DNA from 3 places in the Pseudomaricurvus sp. genome. Region 1 is predicted to be linked to each of the others. Evidence: predicted binding sites of a transcription regulator. Region 1 holds the regulator's gene; each other region holds the start of a gene.
The links. The regulator sigma-54, encoded in region 1, starts transcription at its own class of promoters, with help from an activator protein. The targets are predictions, from matches to a motif close to TGGCACANNNNTTGCNNT.
Positions count from the first base shown of each region.

Region 2: the regulator sigma-54 is predicted to act here: its motif matches at 1,465-1,482, upstream of ACTG33_RS06115 (flagellar hook-length control protein FliK).
Region 3: the regulator sigma-54 is predicted to act here: its motif matches at 3,741-3,758, upstream of ACTG33_RS13140 (cytochrome ubiquinol oxidase subunit I).

Region 1 covers NZ_CBFIHX010000002.1:19,406-24,817, reverse strand. The annotation lists gene ACTG33_RS00445 (KpsF/GutQ family sugar-phosphate isomerase) at 1-681, shown strand, start outside; gene lptC (LPS export ABC transporter periplasmic protein LptC) at 693-1,280, shown strand; gene lptA (lipopolysaccharide transport periplasmic protein LptA) at 1,267-1,791, shown strand; gene lptB (LPS export ABC transporter ATP-binding protein) at 1,855-2,580, shown strand; gene ACTG33_RS00425 (RNA polymerase factor sigma-54) at 2,914-4,458, shown strand; gene hpf (ribosome hibernation-promoting factor, HPF/YfiA family) at 4,633-4,926, shown strand; gene ACTG33_RS00415 (PTS sugar transporter subunit IIA) at 4,948-5,397, shown strand.
Region 2 covers NZ_CBFIHX010000030.1:685-6,096, reverse strand. The annotation lists gene ACTG33_RS06125 (ATP-binding SpoIIE family protein phosphatase) at 1-916, shown strand, start outside; gene ACTG33_RS06120 (Hpt domain-containing protein) at 1,024-1,356, shown strand; gene ACTG33_RS06115 (flagellar hook-length control protein FliK) at 1,552-3,228, shown strand; gene ACTG33_RS06110 (flagellar basal body-associated FliL family protein) at 3,515-4,051, shown strand; gene fliM (flagellar motor switch protein FliM) at 4,109-5,125, shown strand; gene fliN (flagellar motor switch protein FliN) at 5,115-5,412, shown strand, end outside.
Region 3 covers NZ_CBFIHX010000102.1:4,991-10,402, forward strand. The annotation lists gene ACTG33_RS13125 (ABC transporter ATP-binding protein/permease) at 1-771, opposite strand, end outside; gene cydX (cytochrome bd-I oxidase subunit CydX) at 780-893, opposite strand; gene cydB (cytochrome d ubiquinol oxidase subunit II) at 902-2,038, opposite strand; gene ACTG33_RS13140 (cytochrome ubiquinol oxidase subunit I) at 2,035-3,609, opposite strand; gene ACTG33_RS13145 (sigma-54 interaction domain-containing protein) at 3,883-5,241, opposite strand.

The DNA.
Region 1 (5,412 bases):
TCCAATTCCGGCTCCTCCGCTGAAATCGTAATGCTTTTGCCGATGCTCAAGCGCATGGGGATCCCACTGATCAGCATGGCGGGCAAAGCCGACTCGCCACTGGCGCTGGCCGCCAACGTCCACCTGGACATCAGTATTGAGAGCGAGGCCTGCCCTCTGAACCTGGCGCCAACCACCAGCACCACGGTAACCCTGGCCATGGGCGACGCCCTGGCGGTGGCCCTGCTGGAAGCTCGCGGCTTTACCGCAGAAGACTTTGCTTTTTCCCACCCCGGCGGCGCGCTGGGGCGCAAACTGCTGCTGAAAGTGGAAGACATCATGCACAAAGACAGCGAAGTGCCGCGAGTCAGTGCCGATACAGCACTCAGCCAGGCACTGGTAGAAATGACCGAGAAAGGCTTCGGCATGACGACCGTAACCAATCCTGACGGCCACCTGCTGGGCGTATTCACCGATGGCGACCTGCGTCGCTGCGTCGACCAGGGGGCAGACCTCAGCACCGCCACCATGGATCAGGTCATGTCGGCAAATCCCAAAACCGTTCACCACAACATGCTGGCCGCCGAAGCTCTGGGCATCATGGAAGGCCGCAAGATCACCGCCCTGATTGTTGAAGACGACGGTCATCGTCCCATCGGCGTCATTCACATGCACGACATACTGCGTGCCGGAGTTATGTAGGCAACCTCATCATGAATAAAAACTGGCTGGCCCCGGCTTTCATCATTTTGTTGACCTGTCTGTTTCTGGTGTTTTGGGATTCCCCACCGGAGACATTCCTGCCTCAGAAGCCCGAAACTCCGAAAACATCCAAACACCCGAGCAATATTGTGCACAACGCCGTTCGTCGTCGCTTTGACGAGAACGGCCAGTTGAGTTCGGTTTTTGTCGCGTCTGAAACCCGCTACTACCAAAAGAACCCCAAGCGACGCACAGCCAAAGACTACGCCGACCTCACCGCCCCGAAGCTGACAATGTATTCAGTGGACAAGCCGCCCACCACCATCGTGTCGAATACCGGAAAAGCCCGCAACAACGGCAACCTGGTTCAACTTTGGGGAGATGTGCACATCACTCGCACCGACACTCTGGGCCAATCCTCGGAACTCACAACGCCATATCTGGTCGTAAAACCAGAGAGGCAATACGCCGAAACTGACAAACCTGTTATCATCACCAGCCCCGGCAACACCACCCATGCCGTTGGTATGGAAGCGTACCTGAAAACAGACACTATAAAATTGCTATCCAACGTCCGAGGCATACATGATCCGCAATAAACTCGCCATTTCGCTTTTGTTATCCCTGACTCTGGGCGGGTTCAGCTCCACTCTTCTGGCACTGGAAAGCGACCGGGAGCAACCGATACACATCAGCTCTGACACCGCCGAGCGCAACGAAAAAAAGGGCATCACTACCTATACCGGCGAGGTACAGATGGATCAGGGCACCATGCGGATCAAAGCCGACAAGGTGGTGATTTACAGCATCAACAACGAGATTTCACGGGTTGTCGCCACCGGTGATCGCGCCCACTACCAGCAAATCCCCGAGCCCGACAAAGAAATGGTGATCGCCAAAGGCAAAACCATCGAATACCTGCTGGACACCGAAAAGCTGCACATCAGCGAAAACGCCTCGCTGCGTCAGGGCGATGGCACCACCCTGACCGGCAAAAAGATTGATTACGACATGAAATCTTCTGTGGTGAAAGCTCAGGGCAACAAAAGCACCACCAACCCAGACCGCATTCACATGACGATTCCTCCCAAAAGTGAGCGCAATCCCTAACAGTTAAAGCGCCACCGCACCGCCACACTGCCCAGCGCCGGATTTAAGGACAAGACCAACGCCATGCCCACACTCAACGCCCTGAACCTCGCCAAGAGCTACAAAAGCCGCCGTGTCGTTATCGACGTTTCCCTGTCGGTCAGCAGTGGCCAGATTGTCGGCCTGCTGGGTCCCAACGGGGCGGGCAAGACCACTTGCTTTTACATGATTGCCGGGCTGGTGGATGCCGATCAGGGCAAGGTCACTATTGATCAAAAGAACCTGACGCACCTTTCCATGCACGGACGGGCACGAGCGGGCATCGGCTACCTGCCACAGGAAGCCTCCGTATTCCGCAAGCTGACGGTCAACGACAACATTCTCAGTATTCTGGAAACCCGCAAGGACCTGAACCGCAAACAGCGCCAGGACAAACTCGATCAGTTGTTGCGAGAGTTTCACATCAGCCATATCCAGAATAGCCTCGGCATGGCGCTGTCCGGTGGTGAGCGTCGCCGGGTCGAAATCGCTCGCGCACTGGCCACCGACCCGGAATTCATCCGGCTGGATGAACCATTTGCTGGCGTCGACCCCATTTCCGTCAACGACATCAAGCACATTATTCAGCACCTGAAAGATCGCGGGATTGGCGTTTTGATTACTGATCACAACGTTCGCGAAACCCTCGATATTTGCGAGAAAGCCTACATCGTCAGCGAAGGCCACATTATTGCCGAAGGCACGCCGGAAACCGTTCTAGGCAACACGCAGGTCAGAGAGGTTTACCTCGGGCACCAATTCAGCTTATAGTGTGTTTTCTCAGGGCTAAAAGTGTGACCCCACACACAAAATTGTGGCCTCTGGCAAACAGCTTGGACAGCGCGTCCAACTAAGATCGACCACAACGCAGCCACCCGCTCCCAACATTCGCATTTCCTCCCAAGCAGGCAAGAAACAGGCATAAAACTTGCTTGTTTAAGTTGTTCTCCTCGGTTACTCTGGCTACACTTGCTCACCAACACGATCATTTCAATCGAGTCTGATCGTCGCAAGAATGGATTCTGCCGCACACATCACACAGCTCCACACTCGCTGACATTGCGGCAGAGCAGAGAAAGAATTCCTCAGTAGCCGTAGCCATACATGAAACAGTCGTTACAACTCAAGCTGGGTCAACAACTCACCATGACCCCCCAACTGCAGCAAGCCATCCGCCTGCTGCAGCTGTCGACGCTCGACCTTCAGGCCGAAATCCAGGAGGCGCTCGACTCCAACCCCATGCTGGAAGTCGGCGAAGACGACAATGCCGGTTCGGACACTCCCGACGAGAGCATCAACACCCCCAAAGATCAGCCCGAACAGAGCAGCACCAAAGATTCCGACAGCGAACCAGAACCCACCGCCAGCGCCCAGGAAGAGCAAAGTGGCGTCGACAGAAACAGCGATGACAGTCCCGAGGGCGACTGGGGAGACGCTATTCCGGAAGACCTGCCGGTAGACACCAGCTGGGACGATGTATACCAGTCAGGCCCTTCCGGCAGCGGCTTGTCAGCACCCGACAGCGAGGACAACGATTACGAAAGCCGGCGCGGCAGCGACGAATCCCTGCATCAGCACCTGATGTGGCAGCTCAACCTGACCCCCATGTCCGATCGGGACCAAGTCATAGCGATGGCGTTTATTGACGCTATTGAAGACACCGGCATGCTCAGCATGAACGCCGAAGAAATCCATGAAAGCCTGGTAGACGAGCTGGAAGAGCTCGAACTGGACGAAGTCTTTGCGGTGTTGCACAGACTGCAACAGTTTGACCCTCCCGGGGTCGCCAGTCAGGATTTGAGCGAATGCCTGCTAATCCAGCTGAATCAACTGCCAAAAACTACACCCTGCCGGGAAGATGCTAAACTCATAGTCAAAGACCACTTATTGTTGCTGGGCAGCCGCGATTACAAGCAGCTGATGAGAAAAACCAAACTCAAGGAAGCCCAGCTGCGAGATGCCATCATTTTGATTCAGAGCCTGAATCCACGTCCAGGGGACAGCATCTACAGTGGCGAGACCGAGTACGTAGTACCCGATGTATTTGTGACCAAACAGGATGACCGCTGGACTGTGAATCTGAATCCCGACATCGCACCCAAATTGCGTATCAATGATACCTACGCCTCAATGGTCAAGCGGGCGGACACCAGCAGTGACAACTCCTTCTTACGCGACAACTTGCAGGAAGCCCGCTGGTTCCTCAAGAGCTTGCAAAGCCGCAACGAGACCCTGCTGAAAGTCTCTACCTGTATCGTCGAAAAACAGCGCGGCTTTCTCGATTATGGCGCCGAGGCCATGAAACCGCTGGTTCTGCACGACGTGGCCGAAATTGTCGGCATGCACGAGTCCACCATTTCCCGGGTCACCACTCAAAAGTACATGCACACGCCTCAGGGCATCTTTGAGCTGAAATACTTCTTCTCAAGCCATGTGAGTACTGACTCAGGCGGCGAATGCTCATCCACAGCAATCCGTGCCATCATCAAAAAACTGGTGGCGGCTGAGAGCCCCCAAAAACCGTTAAGTGATAGCAAAATCACCACATTACTCGCCGAACAGGGCATTAAGGTGGCCAGACGCACCATCGCCAAGTATCGGGAGTCTTTAGGAATACCCGCGTCCAACGAGCGTAAGCGATTGGTCTGAGCAGCTGTTGACCGCAACACAAGTCCGCTGCAGCCGGTACTGGTCGCCCACTCGGGATAAAGGTTAAAGTCCTGCCTGTCAGGGCCTCGACAGCACCAACACAGCTGGTGCTAGTAGCCAAAGCTGTATGACAAGCGATTCAATACCGACGTTTCACGACAAGAGGAGCAACGCATGCAAATCAACATCAGTGGACACCATGTTGAACTGACAACTGCCATTAAAAACTACGTCAACACCAAACTAGATCGCCTCGAAAGACACCACGACCGAATTACCAGTACCAACGTCATACTATCTGTTGATAAACTACGCCAAAAGGCAGAAGCCTCAGTGCACGTGAGCGGCAAAGACTTCTTCGCAGACAGCGAGTCCGAAGACCTCTACGCCGCCATCGACATGTTGGCCGACAAGCTCGACCGCCAACTCATTAAACACAAAGAAAAGATGCGAAATCATCACCGCTAATTTATGGAAGTAAGATCATTTTTGTCTCAACATCGCACCTACTGCGGTGTTGAGGCCAGCAGCAAAAAACGCGCTCTGCAAGTCATCTCCCAACTGATTGCCGAAGACCAGCCGACTCTTAACGCCGATGAGATCTTCACCAGTCTGATCTCTCGGGAGCGGCTTGGCACAACCGGTCTGGGCGGTGGCATTGCTATTCCTCACTGCCGCATCAACAATTGCGCCAACACCGTTGGTGCTTTGATTCAGTTACAAAGCCCCATCGACTATGAATCCATCGACGGCCAACCCGTGGACATCCTGTTTGCCCTGATTGTTCCCGAGGAGGCTCACGACGAACATCTGAAAACTCTGGCCGCGATTGCCGAACAACTGCACCATCCCGACTATTTGCAGAATCTTCGCGACGCCAGCGACACCCAAAGCCTCTACCTGGCAGCCACCGAACAAGACGCCAGCGCGCCCCTCTGATGGCGCAGGGACGCG
Region 2 (5,412 bases), on a different contig from region 1:
TCTCTATCGTGCCGATACCGGTGTGGTGGATACCATCCGCTCTACCCATCTACCGTTGGGAGTCCTTGATGATATAGCGTTCAAAGACGACTGTGTGCGTCTGGAGATGGCCCCGGGAGATCGTCTCTATATGTGGTCTGATGGCATCATTGAATCCCGTAATCGACAGGGTGAGATGTTTGGTGAAGAGCGGTTGATGCAATTGTTTACAGAGCATGCTCAGAACGATCCGGGCTCAGGTTCAGACAAAACTTCAGGTTCCGAAGAGGACGGGATTTTTGAGAAAGTTCTGAGTGCTGTGCATGAGTACGCAGAAGGGGAGCGTGACGATGATCTCTCATTGATTGAGTTGACAATGGATCATCCGGATCGTGCACTGAAGCAACCCTATGAGGCGACCCGCCATCGCTACGGAGGGCTACTTGAGTGGTCTCTCGGTCTGGAGCTGAAACCCTCAACCCTGAGGATGTTTGATCCTCTACCTCTGTTGCTGAATATCCTGGTCGAAGTGCCGGGTTTGAGGACACATAGTGGAACGCTGTATACCATCTTGGCAGAACTTTATTCCAATGCCTTAGAGCATGGCATATTAGCGTTACCATCTGCCTGGAAAGCGACACCGGAAGGATTTGAACACTATTATCTGGAGCGAGTGAAAAGGGTAGAGGTCTTGCAAGAGGGGTTTATTCGGTTCGATCTTGAGCATCAGTTACAGGACGACGGGGGTGTACTGAGTATTCGGGTGCAGGATTCCGGTTCTGGTTTTGAGCACGAAGAAAATATCAACAACACGTTAGAGTCAAAAGAATACAGCGGTCGTGGAATACCGCTTCTTCGCTCCCTCTGTGATTCACTTTCTTACAATGATCTCGGAAATCAGGTTGAAGTCACATTCCACTGGAGTTCAGATGATTAAAATAACGAAGTTCGGGCAATTAAAATAACATTCTCAGACGATTAGAATAACAAAACCGGACATTTAAAATAACAATAAGGCTTAGAGCCGTTTTAGAAGGAGTGATCATGAGCGAAGTAATTGATACAGAAACCATTGTTATGCTGAAGGAAGTTATGGGTGAGGACTTTCAGGAGCTCGTTACTACCTTTCTTGACGATTGTCAGGTACGTATCCCCGAATTGTGTGAACAACTGGCTGCCGGTGATGCCGATGCTCTGAGGCAGACTGCCCACAGCTTGAAAGGCAGTAGTGGTAATCTTGGGGCTACGACTATGTCCGAACTGTGTTTCCATGTGGAAACAAAAGCTAAACAGCAACAAACTGAAGACCTTGCGAGTACTCTCGAGAGAATTGAAGCCGAGTTTCAGCGTGTGACTTCCGCTCTCAGGGCTGTCTAGTCTCTCTCAGGGCTGTCTAGCCTCGTCGATGTATTCAAAAGCCCTATTGAATAAGCCCCATTCTATGAGCCCCATTCTATGAGCCAAAGACCACGGTTTGATGATCTTTGGCATCGACCTTGCATTTCCCTCTCTCGTTAACGAAATAGCCTCAAAGCGGTAAAGTCTTGCCGCTGTGACGATGAGAGAGTGACCATGAGTTCGACTACCGCCAATGTGTCTTTTGCGATAGGGACCAATCGGGCAGACAGCGTTAAGTCCCTTGGAACTGTGTCTTCCAGGAGTATAGCTTCTGATTCGCAAATAGAGTTTAAGCGCTTGCTCAGTGACGCATCTGAGAAAAAGAGTGCCGCTCAGGACATGTCCGATCGGGTGCAGGAGCAGAAGCGGCTTGAGTCCGAGCGAGCTGAAGCCAAGCGAATGGAGCAGAGGCAGCTTGAAGAGCAGCGTCAGGAGAAACTGCAAGCCTCCAGTCAACAGGAATCCAGACTGGAAGAGAAGAGGCAGCAGGAGGCCCGCCTGCAGGAATCTAAGCTGGAAGAAGATAGACAACAAGCCAGATTGGAGGCACGTCAGCAGGAAGGTGGGTTGGCTGACTCTGATCAGCCAGTGGATGGGAAGCCCCAGCCGCCTGAAGCGCTGGAGGCCAATGCAGGATCTATAGGGGCTCAATCGACCAAAGCCACCGGTCTTCATGATTCTGCTGAAGGAATAGAGGTTGAGGTGGCCGATAAATCACCAACCGAAACCACTTCAAGAGAGTCTCTACTCGACGGAATGGATGGCCAGCACGCTGATTCTAACGGCGTCTCGGCGTCTGAGCGGATGGTTGTCATGACTGATGTACCTGAAGCGGCGGATGTCGCAGAGCGTCAAACTAACAGCCTGATGCAAAACAGTGGCATGGGTGAGGTTGTAGATGATGCCCCGGTGGAATTGAAACCCGGTGAGGTTTCACTGGAATCCATTGCAGCAGCGGTTGCAGCCTTTACCGGCCAGGGTGATCCGGCTGCGGGTGGCTTGGCTGCTCAGTCTTCATTCATTCCTGCGGGCGCCTCGTCGCTGGGTAGCTATGGCGTTGGTAACGGTATGCCATACGGAGTCGCCTATGGTGCGAGCGGTGCTGTTGCTACGAACGGACAGGTACTAACGGATGGGGGGAGTCTGACGGCGACTCAAACTGCGGGTAGTGATGGGCCGTCGCAATCGTTGTTAGCCAGCGCGATTTCAGCAAATACTACTGGTACTGGATCGGGCTCTCCTCAGTCGTCTTCGGGCGGGGCAGCTGCACAAGCTGTTGAGCAGGCTTTGGGGGCCTTGAGCTCTGATGGGGAGACAGATGCATTCCGAGAGGGTACGCGAGGGGGAGCAGGGGATAATCCATTGCTGGCAGCGTCTCAGCGTAATGATGCGCGTCCGACCGCTGCATCCCAAAGTTCAGCTCATTTTACCGTGCCCACCAATAAAGGTGAGTTAGGACAGCCTGAGTGGCATAACACTGTTGCAGAAAAAGTCGCGGTTATGGCCACTAAAAACCTGACGTCCGCCGAAATTCAGCTGGATCCGCCGGAATTGGGTCAGCTTCAGGTGCGAGTGACGCTGAATCAGGATCAGGCCAGTGTGAGTTTTGCCAGTCAGCATGCAGTTGTGCGTGAGGCGCTTGATCAGACGGCTGTGCGCCTGAGAGAAAAGTTTGATGCTGAAGGGCTGAATTTGGTGGATGTGGATGTGTCTGATCAATCCTTCCAGCAGCAGAGACAGCAACAAGAGGGGTATTCAGCCGGTAGCGGTGATGTCCTCGCCGCAGGTGATGCTCCGGCAGAATCTGTTGTGGTTAAGCACACCCAGGGCCTTGTTGATCAGTTTGTTTAATAGCATTCACTTTGCTGATCCCAAGTTACTTGTTTAATCCTTATCCCCGAACTACTGTGTGAGAAAGCTTCAGAGCTGGTTTATTTGACTCTGAAGCTTTTTCGGCAGTTTCTAGTTACCCGTTCCATCTTCTCTGTCTCGTAATGTTATCTGCGTTCTCTCGGGCTTAAAGACGCTGCCCTAACACTCTTTCTTTTTTGAATACGGCCATCTTGTGGCTAGAGTATGCGTATGGCATGCCTCTTGCTGTTCTATGTTTATCGCGAATAAACGACAGGTTTTTGACATGGCAGAAGAGAACGACGATATCGAGGAACTGGGTACCACCACCAGCAAGAAAAAGATCGTCATAATAATCGTTATTGGCGTAGTGTTGATGGCGTTGTCTGCCGGGGGAACCTTAATGGCTTTGGGGTTGTTGTCTGATGATCCTGAAAGCGCGGAGCTTGTCGATGGTGAGCAGGCTTCGGAAGACGGGGCTGAAGCTGCGGAAGAGGTCAAAAAACCGGCGATCTATTATCCGATGAAGCCTCCCATGATTATCAGTTTCAATGTCCGGGGGAGGCAGCGGTTTTTACAGGCTGAAATCAGCTTGATGATGAGAGATACAGAGGTGTTGGCGGATATCGAAGAGCACAGTGCCTTGTTGCAAAACGGCCTGTTAATGCTTTTCAGTAGCCAGGATTACGCCGAGCTGCAAACTCCGGAAGGCAAAGAGCTGCTGCGTCAGCAGTCTCTTGGAGAAGTGCAAAAGCTGCTGGAGCAAGAAACCGGTAAGCCGGGGGTTGAGCAAGTGTTGTTTACCGCGTTTGTTATGCAGTAGTGAGCAAACGACTGGTAAACCGTCAATAAATCGAAAGAACTAACACAGGACAAGTGTGTGCAGGACTTACTTTCACAAGACGAGATTGATGCGCTGCTCCATGGTGTTGACGACGGTGATGTCGATACCAGCAGTGATGAGGATCCGGGTGCGGTCAAATCCTATGACTTAACCAGTCAGGATCGAATTGTCCGTGGCCGTATGCCAACGCTCGAAATGATTAATGAGCGTTTTGCCCGGTATACCCGCATCAGCATGTTTAATCTGCTCCGTCGGTCTGCCGACGTGTCTTCCGGCGGTGTACAGATTCAAAAATTTGGCGAATACGTCCATACACTGTATGTGCCTACCAGTCTAAATATGGTGAAGTTTCGCCCATTGCGGGGGACGGCACTGGTGATTCTGGATGCCAAGCTGGTGTTCAAGCTGGTAGATAACTTTTTTGGTGGTGATGGCCGCCACGCAAAAATTGAAGGGCGTGAATTCACCCCGACCGAGTTACGTGTTGTTCAGATGGTTCTGGATCAGGCGTTTGTGGATTTGGCCGAAGCCTGGAAAGCGGTTATGCCGATCGACTTTGAATTCATCAATTCCGAAGTCAATCCATCCATGGCGAACATTGTCAGCCCCAGTGAAGTGGTGGTTGTCAGTACTTTCCATGTTGAGCTGGATGGTGGGGGTGGTGATCTGCACATCACGATTCCATACTCCATGATTGAGCCAATACGCGAAATGTTGGATGCGGGCCTGCAGTCCGATACCGATGAACGTGATGATCGCTGGATCACAGCGCTTCGCAATGACGTCATGGAGGCTCAGGTCGAACTGGAATGTGAGTTGGCTCGCAGGGAGATCACCCTGCGGGACATCGTCAATATGAAAGCTGGGGATGTAGTGCCTATTGAGATGGGTGAATATCAAGTGGTGACCGCCAACAAAGTACCGATGTTTCGCAGTCAAATCGGTCAATCCAATGGCAATTTGGCCCTAAGAGTCAACGAATTGATTGATCGGTCAGTTTTTCAGAATAGCAACAGCCTGGATGCCAGGTCAGGGGATAGCAATGAGCAATGATGATCTGTTGAACGACGAGTCGTTAGAAGAGGGCGGTGACGTCAATCAGGACGCCATGGCGGATGAGTGGGCTGCGGCTATGGCCGAAGCGGAAGGCTCTGGCAGCGCGGACGAGGATGTGAATCAGCTGGAACTGAATGAGTTCCAGGACGAGACTGCACCGATGGCGGGAGGGCAAAACCCCGACCTGGATGTGATTCTTGATATTCCCGTCACCATTGCCATGGAGGTGGGTTCCACCTCCATAACCATTCGTAATCTGCTACAACTTAACCAAGGCTCGGTCA
Region 3 (5,412 bases), on a different contig from region 1:
GGAGAAAAAGTCCAAAACGGTAGACGATAAAAACGCGACACCCACAACCTTCATGGTGCGCTGATTCAATTGCTCGCTGGCCTGTTGCAACAAGGTTTGTTGTTTACTGTAGCCCTGAAAGGTCGCCAGCAACGGCAGGGCTTTAAGCCTGTCAACGAACAACCCGCCGAGACGCTCCAGAGCGACAAAATGTTTGCGATGCAGGCTCGCCGCCCCCTTGCCGACAATGATCATAAACAGAGGCACCACCGGCAGAGTCAGCAACAGGCCACCGGCAATGACTGGATTCACACACGCCACGGCCAGCAGAGTGATGACTGGCATGACCGACGCCACCCGTTGCTGAACCAGATAGTCATAACGCCAGTCCACCAGCGCAGGTAGATGCTGCATCCACAGGGTTTGCCAGTAATAGCTGCTGTGATGCCGGATTAATGCGTGCTGCTGACGGACAAACTGATCCATCAAACGCTGTTCCAACTCGCCCAAAAGCAACGCCTTGGCACGATAGGTAAACTTGAGATGTGCGCCCTGCAATACCCAGGCGAGCAGCAGACAGATAGAGGCACTGATCAGTGAGAACGGTGAACTCAGCGATGGCACCGTGATCCAACCGGCAAGAATGTCGGCAATAAACCAGAACGCCAGAATTAACGCCAGTGCTCGACCACACTTGAGCCCGGTTAATAACCACAAGGTGCGACCCGGAGCCACACCCTGTCGTGCGACCTGGCGATTAAACCAGGTCAGGAGTGAAGATTGTTGAGGCAAGTCAGTCCTTATTCTTCAGTGTCGGGGCGATCCATGTCTTCGGTGGCCTCTAGCCACATCGCGTTGATGATGCCAAAGGAACACGCCAATAAGACGCCCAATATCCAGGTAAAATACCACATGCTGCCTCCTAATAAATGGTGTGTGATTGATTGAGATCACTGTTCTTGATACGGCCGCGCATGACATAAAACCCATAGGCGGTGTAAACCAAAATGATGGGAACAAAAATGCAGGCAACGATGAACATGATTTTCAGAGTCATCAGACTGGACGTGGCATCCCACACAGTCAGACTGGCATCCGGCATGGTCGTACTCGGCATCAAGAACGGGAACATGGAAAACCCGGCGGTTAGAATAACCCCGGCAATCATCAACGCACTGCTGACAAATGCCCAGCCCGCACGTCCCGCTTTGGAGTTCCAGGCGCAGGCGAGCCCCGCCAAAATGCCCAACACCGGGGCTACGATCATCCAGGGGTAGGTGCCGTAGTTATTCATCCAGGCACCGGCTTCGATAGTCACCGCTTTTCTCAAGGGATTGGACGTGGCCAGCGTATCGACGGGTGAACTGATGACAAAGCCGTCGATACCGATGGCAACCCACACTCCCGCCAGCACAAACATGGCGACCGTGGCCAGTGACAGCACAAAGGAGACCTTGCGTGCGCGAGCCTCAAGGAAACCATCGGTTTTCATTTGCAACCAGGTGGCGCCGTGGTTCAGTAACATCGCGACGGAAACCAATCCGGTTAACAGGGCAAAGGGGGTTAACAATCCAAAGAAGCTGCCGGTATAAGTCGCTTTTAAAGTGTCATCCAGTTCAAACGGCACGCCTAACAACAGATTGCCAAACGCCACACCAAAAATCAGTGACGGCACCAGACCACCGGCAAACAAAGCCCAGTCCCAACCGTTGCGCCACTTTTTACTGGGCAGCTTACCGCGGTAGTCAAAGCCAAGTGGACGCATCCACAAAGCAATCAACGTTAACGCCAACGCCAGATAAAACCCCGAAAAGGCTGTGGCATAGATCATCGGCCAGGCCGCAAAAATGGCACCGCCTGCCGTAATAAACCATACCTGATTGCCGTCCCAGTGAGGACCGATGGTATTGATCATCACCCGGCGCTCTTCGTCGGTCTTACCGATCAGGGTCAACAAAGCACCAACCCCAAGATCAAAACCATCACTGATGGCAAAACCAATCAGCAGCACGCCAATTAATACCCACCAGATTACACGCAACACTTCATAATCAATCATGCGTCTGCTCCTTTAGAAACCAAACCGATCTCTGCATCCATCGCTTGTTCATCGTCGGGTGGAATCGGCCCTTTCTTGGCAAATTTTTTCATCAGGTAGAAGGCGATAATAAACATCACCGTGTAGAAAGCCGTATAGGCAACCAAAGTGGTGACAACGTCACCCACACTCAAATTAGACACGGACGCGTGTACCGGTAACACCTCGGCGATGGCCCAGGGCTGGCGACCAAACTCTGCCACAAACCAGCCAGCTTCAGACGCAATCCAGGGCAACGGTAAACTGTACAGTGCCGCTTTCAGTAGCCAGCGAGGCTTGGTGATTTTATGTTGCGTGCTGTAATAAAACGCCGCCAGAAACAGGCCCAACATCAAGAAGCCCGACAACACCATTAAGCGGAAGCTGTAAAACAGCGGTGCCACCGGTGGAATGCTGTAGTCTACCGCGCGCTGCAACGCCTGCTCCGAAGGCTGGGTAATGTCCTCGGCAAACGGTTGCAACAACATGGCATAGCCCAGGTTGGTTTTGTTAATTTCATAGATGTCGATCTGCTCTTGCGTAGCCGTCCCTTCACGCACACGGTACAAATGCTCATAGGCTTTGATACCGGAGAGAATCCGCTCGCGGTGTTCTTCCTTGAGTTCTTTGATGCCTTTCACCTCTTCATCCAGTGACCGCGTGGCGATAATCCCCATGGCCCAGGGTATTTGAATCGCGAAGTCCGTGGTCTCAGTCTCATCGTTGGGGATACCAAAGACGGTGAAGGGTGCGGGTGCCGGATGGGTGTCATACTCCGCTTCGACTGCGGCCAGCTTAACTTGCTGAACGTCGCCCAGCTCATAGCCGCTTTCGTCGCCCAGAATGATCACCGACAACACCGAAGCCAGACCAAAGCTGGAGGCAATGGCAAAGGAGCGACGGGCAAACGCAATGTGTTTATGATTCAGCAGATAGTAGCTGGAAATCGCCAGCACAAAGATAGCGCCGGTGGTATAGCCTGCAGAGACGGTGTGCACAAATTTGACCTGCGCCACCGGATTGAAAAGCACCTCGGCAAAGCTGGTCATTTCCATACGCATGGATTCCATATTAAATTCAGAACCCACCGGATATTGCATCCAGCCGTTGGCAATCAAAATCCACAACGCCGAAAAATTGGAACCCAACGCCACAAGCCAGGTGGTCATTAAGTGTTTCACTTTGGACATTTTATCCCAGCCAAAGAAAAACAAACCCACAAATGTCGATTCGAGGAAGAACGCCATCAAACCTTCAATCGCCAGCGGCGCACCAAAAATATCACCCACGTAGTGTGAGTAGTACGACCAATTCATTCCGAACTGAAATTCCATGGTCAGCCCTGTGGCGACGCCGATGGCAAAGTTAATCCCAAACAGCTTGCCCCAAAACTGGGTCATCTGTTTGTAAATCTCTTTACCCGTCATCACATAAACCGACTCCATGATCGCAAGCAGGAAGCTCAACCCCAATGTGAGTGGCACAAAGATAAAGTGGAACATCGCTGTCAGTGCAAATTGCCAGCGCGATAGCTCTACCAACGTATCGCTCATAAAATGCCTCCTTGGTGCATGAATAAAACCCGTAGCCAGCGTTTTGGTAAAACCGGCGCGCCCAGAAAAGCCCTCTGAGACTATTGATCATAGTCAATTCTCACAGGAGGGAACTTTCTGCTCAATGGAGCAAACCACAAACTGTGCCAACCCTGATAAGAATGGTTAACTTATTGATAAATAAAGAGATTTAACGGTCTCTAACATTTTCTCAACAGCCGCACGCCGCCGGCCCGCCAAAACTGGCAAGCCTACTGTCAGATATGACAAACATCAGTCAGCGGATTCCCGCTCAAGCTTGCGATACAGAGAGCGCACACTGATCCCGGCCACCTGAGCTACCCGTTCTTTATCTCCCTGCAAATCCCGCATGAGCTGTTGCAGATAGTGTTTCTCGACGGTTTTCAAATCCCGGTGGGATGTGTTCTGTACACAATCAGCCTCTACATCACCCCCGGCTTGAGACTTCTGCGGATGGCTCTCCTCACCATAGACCAGACTTTCCGACATGATGTCTACATCAATGACATTGCTGTCCGACAACACCAGCGCACGATAAAGGATATTGCGCAGCTCGCGAATATTGCCCGGGAAATCCCAGCTTTTAAGCACCGAAAAGGCGGACTGGGTTAAGCGATAATGTGTGTCTGGGCTTAAATTGTGAAGAAGCAGGCTGCACAGCTCCTGTAGATCTTCCTTCCTGTGCCGCAATGCCGGAATTCGCACAGGAAACACATTGATACGGTAGTACAGATCTTCCCGAAAGAGCCCTTGGGCAATTAACTCGGGGATATTTTTGTGGGTCGCACAAATCAAACGAAAGTTGGCGTGTTTTACCTCCGATGAACCCACCGGGCGATAGGTACGGCTCTCCAACAAACGCAGTAACTTAACCTGCATCGACATAGGCACATCACCAATCTCATCGAGAAATAACGTGCCGCCCTCGGCCGCCACGATCAGGCCGGTTCGATGGCTGGACGCACCGGTAAACGCACCTTTGACATGACCAAACAGTTCACTTTCAAACAGGGTATCGGTTAATCCGGCACACTCAAGAGTGACCAGTGATTTGTCACTGCGATGGCTGTTGCTGTGAATCGCCTGCGCTGCCAACTCCTTGCCGGTGCCCGATTCACCCAGCAGCAACACCGAGGCATCGGTCTCGCTGACCTTGGCTATTTTGTGCATCGTGCGAGTAAACGCTTTACTGCTACCCACCATGCGGTTACTCGTTCCATGATCGCTGCCCGCGCTCACACTTTTCAGCAGTTCAATATAGAAGCGCGGCGTACCATCCTCGGCCAATATCGGCAGCATCTCGACATCGACATACTCTTTACCCCGGGGCGTCTGATGCACATGAAGAATACGCTCCTTCTTCCCTGAGGCCTTCGCTGCACGCATGGGACAATCTTCTCCCGACTCGTCACAGGGTTTGGAATAGGCATGGGATACCGAAAAACAGCGCGGCTGTTGCTCCAGCTCAATGTCTCCGAAGTGCTGAGTGTAGTGGCTGTTGTAAGCCAGAATTTGATAGTCGGGCGCGACCAGAATAGCCGGGCATTCAAACCCCTCAAGCAGCATGCCTAAATCACCCTGCCGTGACCCATCACTGGAAATCAATTGCATGCTGTCTCTCTGTACCCAATGGTTTTGTGGTCAGCGTTCACGGTCTTGTAATCCGCTTCATACTTGCCAAAAACGGCAAAAACCACTGCCAATATTGGCGATCCCCCTAACGATGTACAAGCAAAAGTCCGACAAACACATAAAACCTTGTTTTAAATCAAGCCATTACGC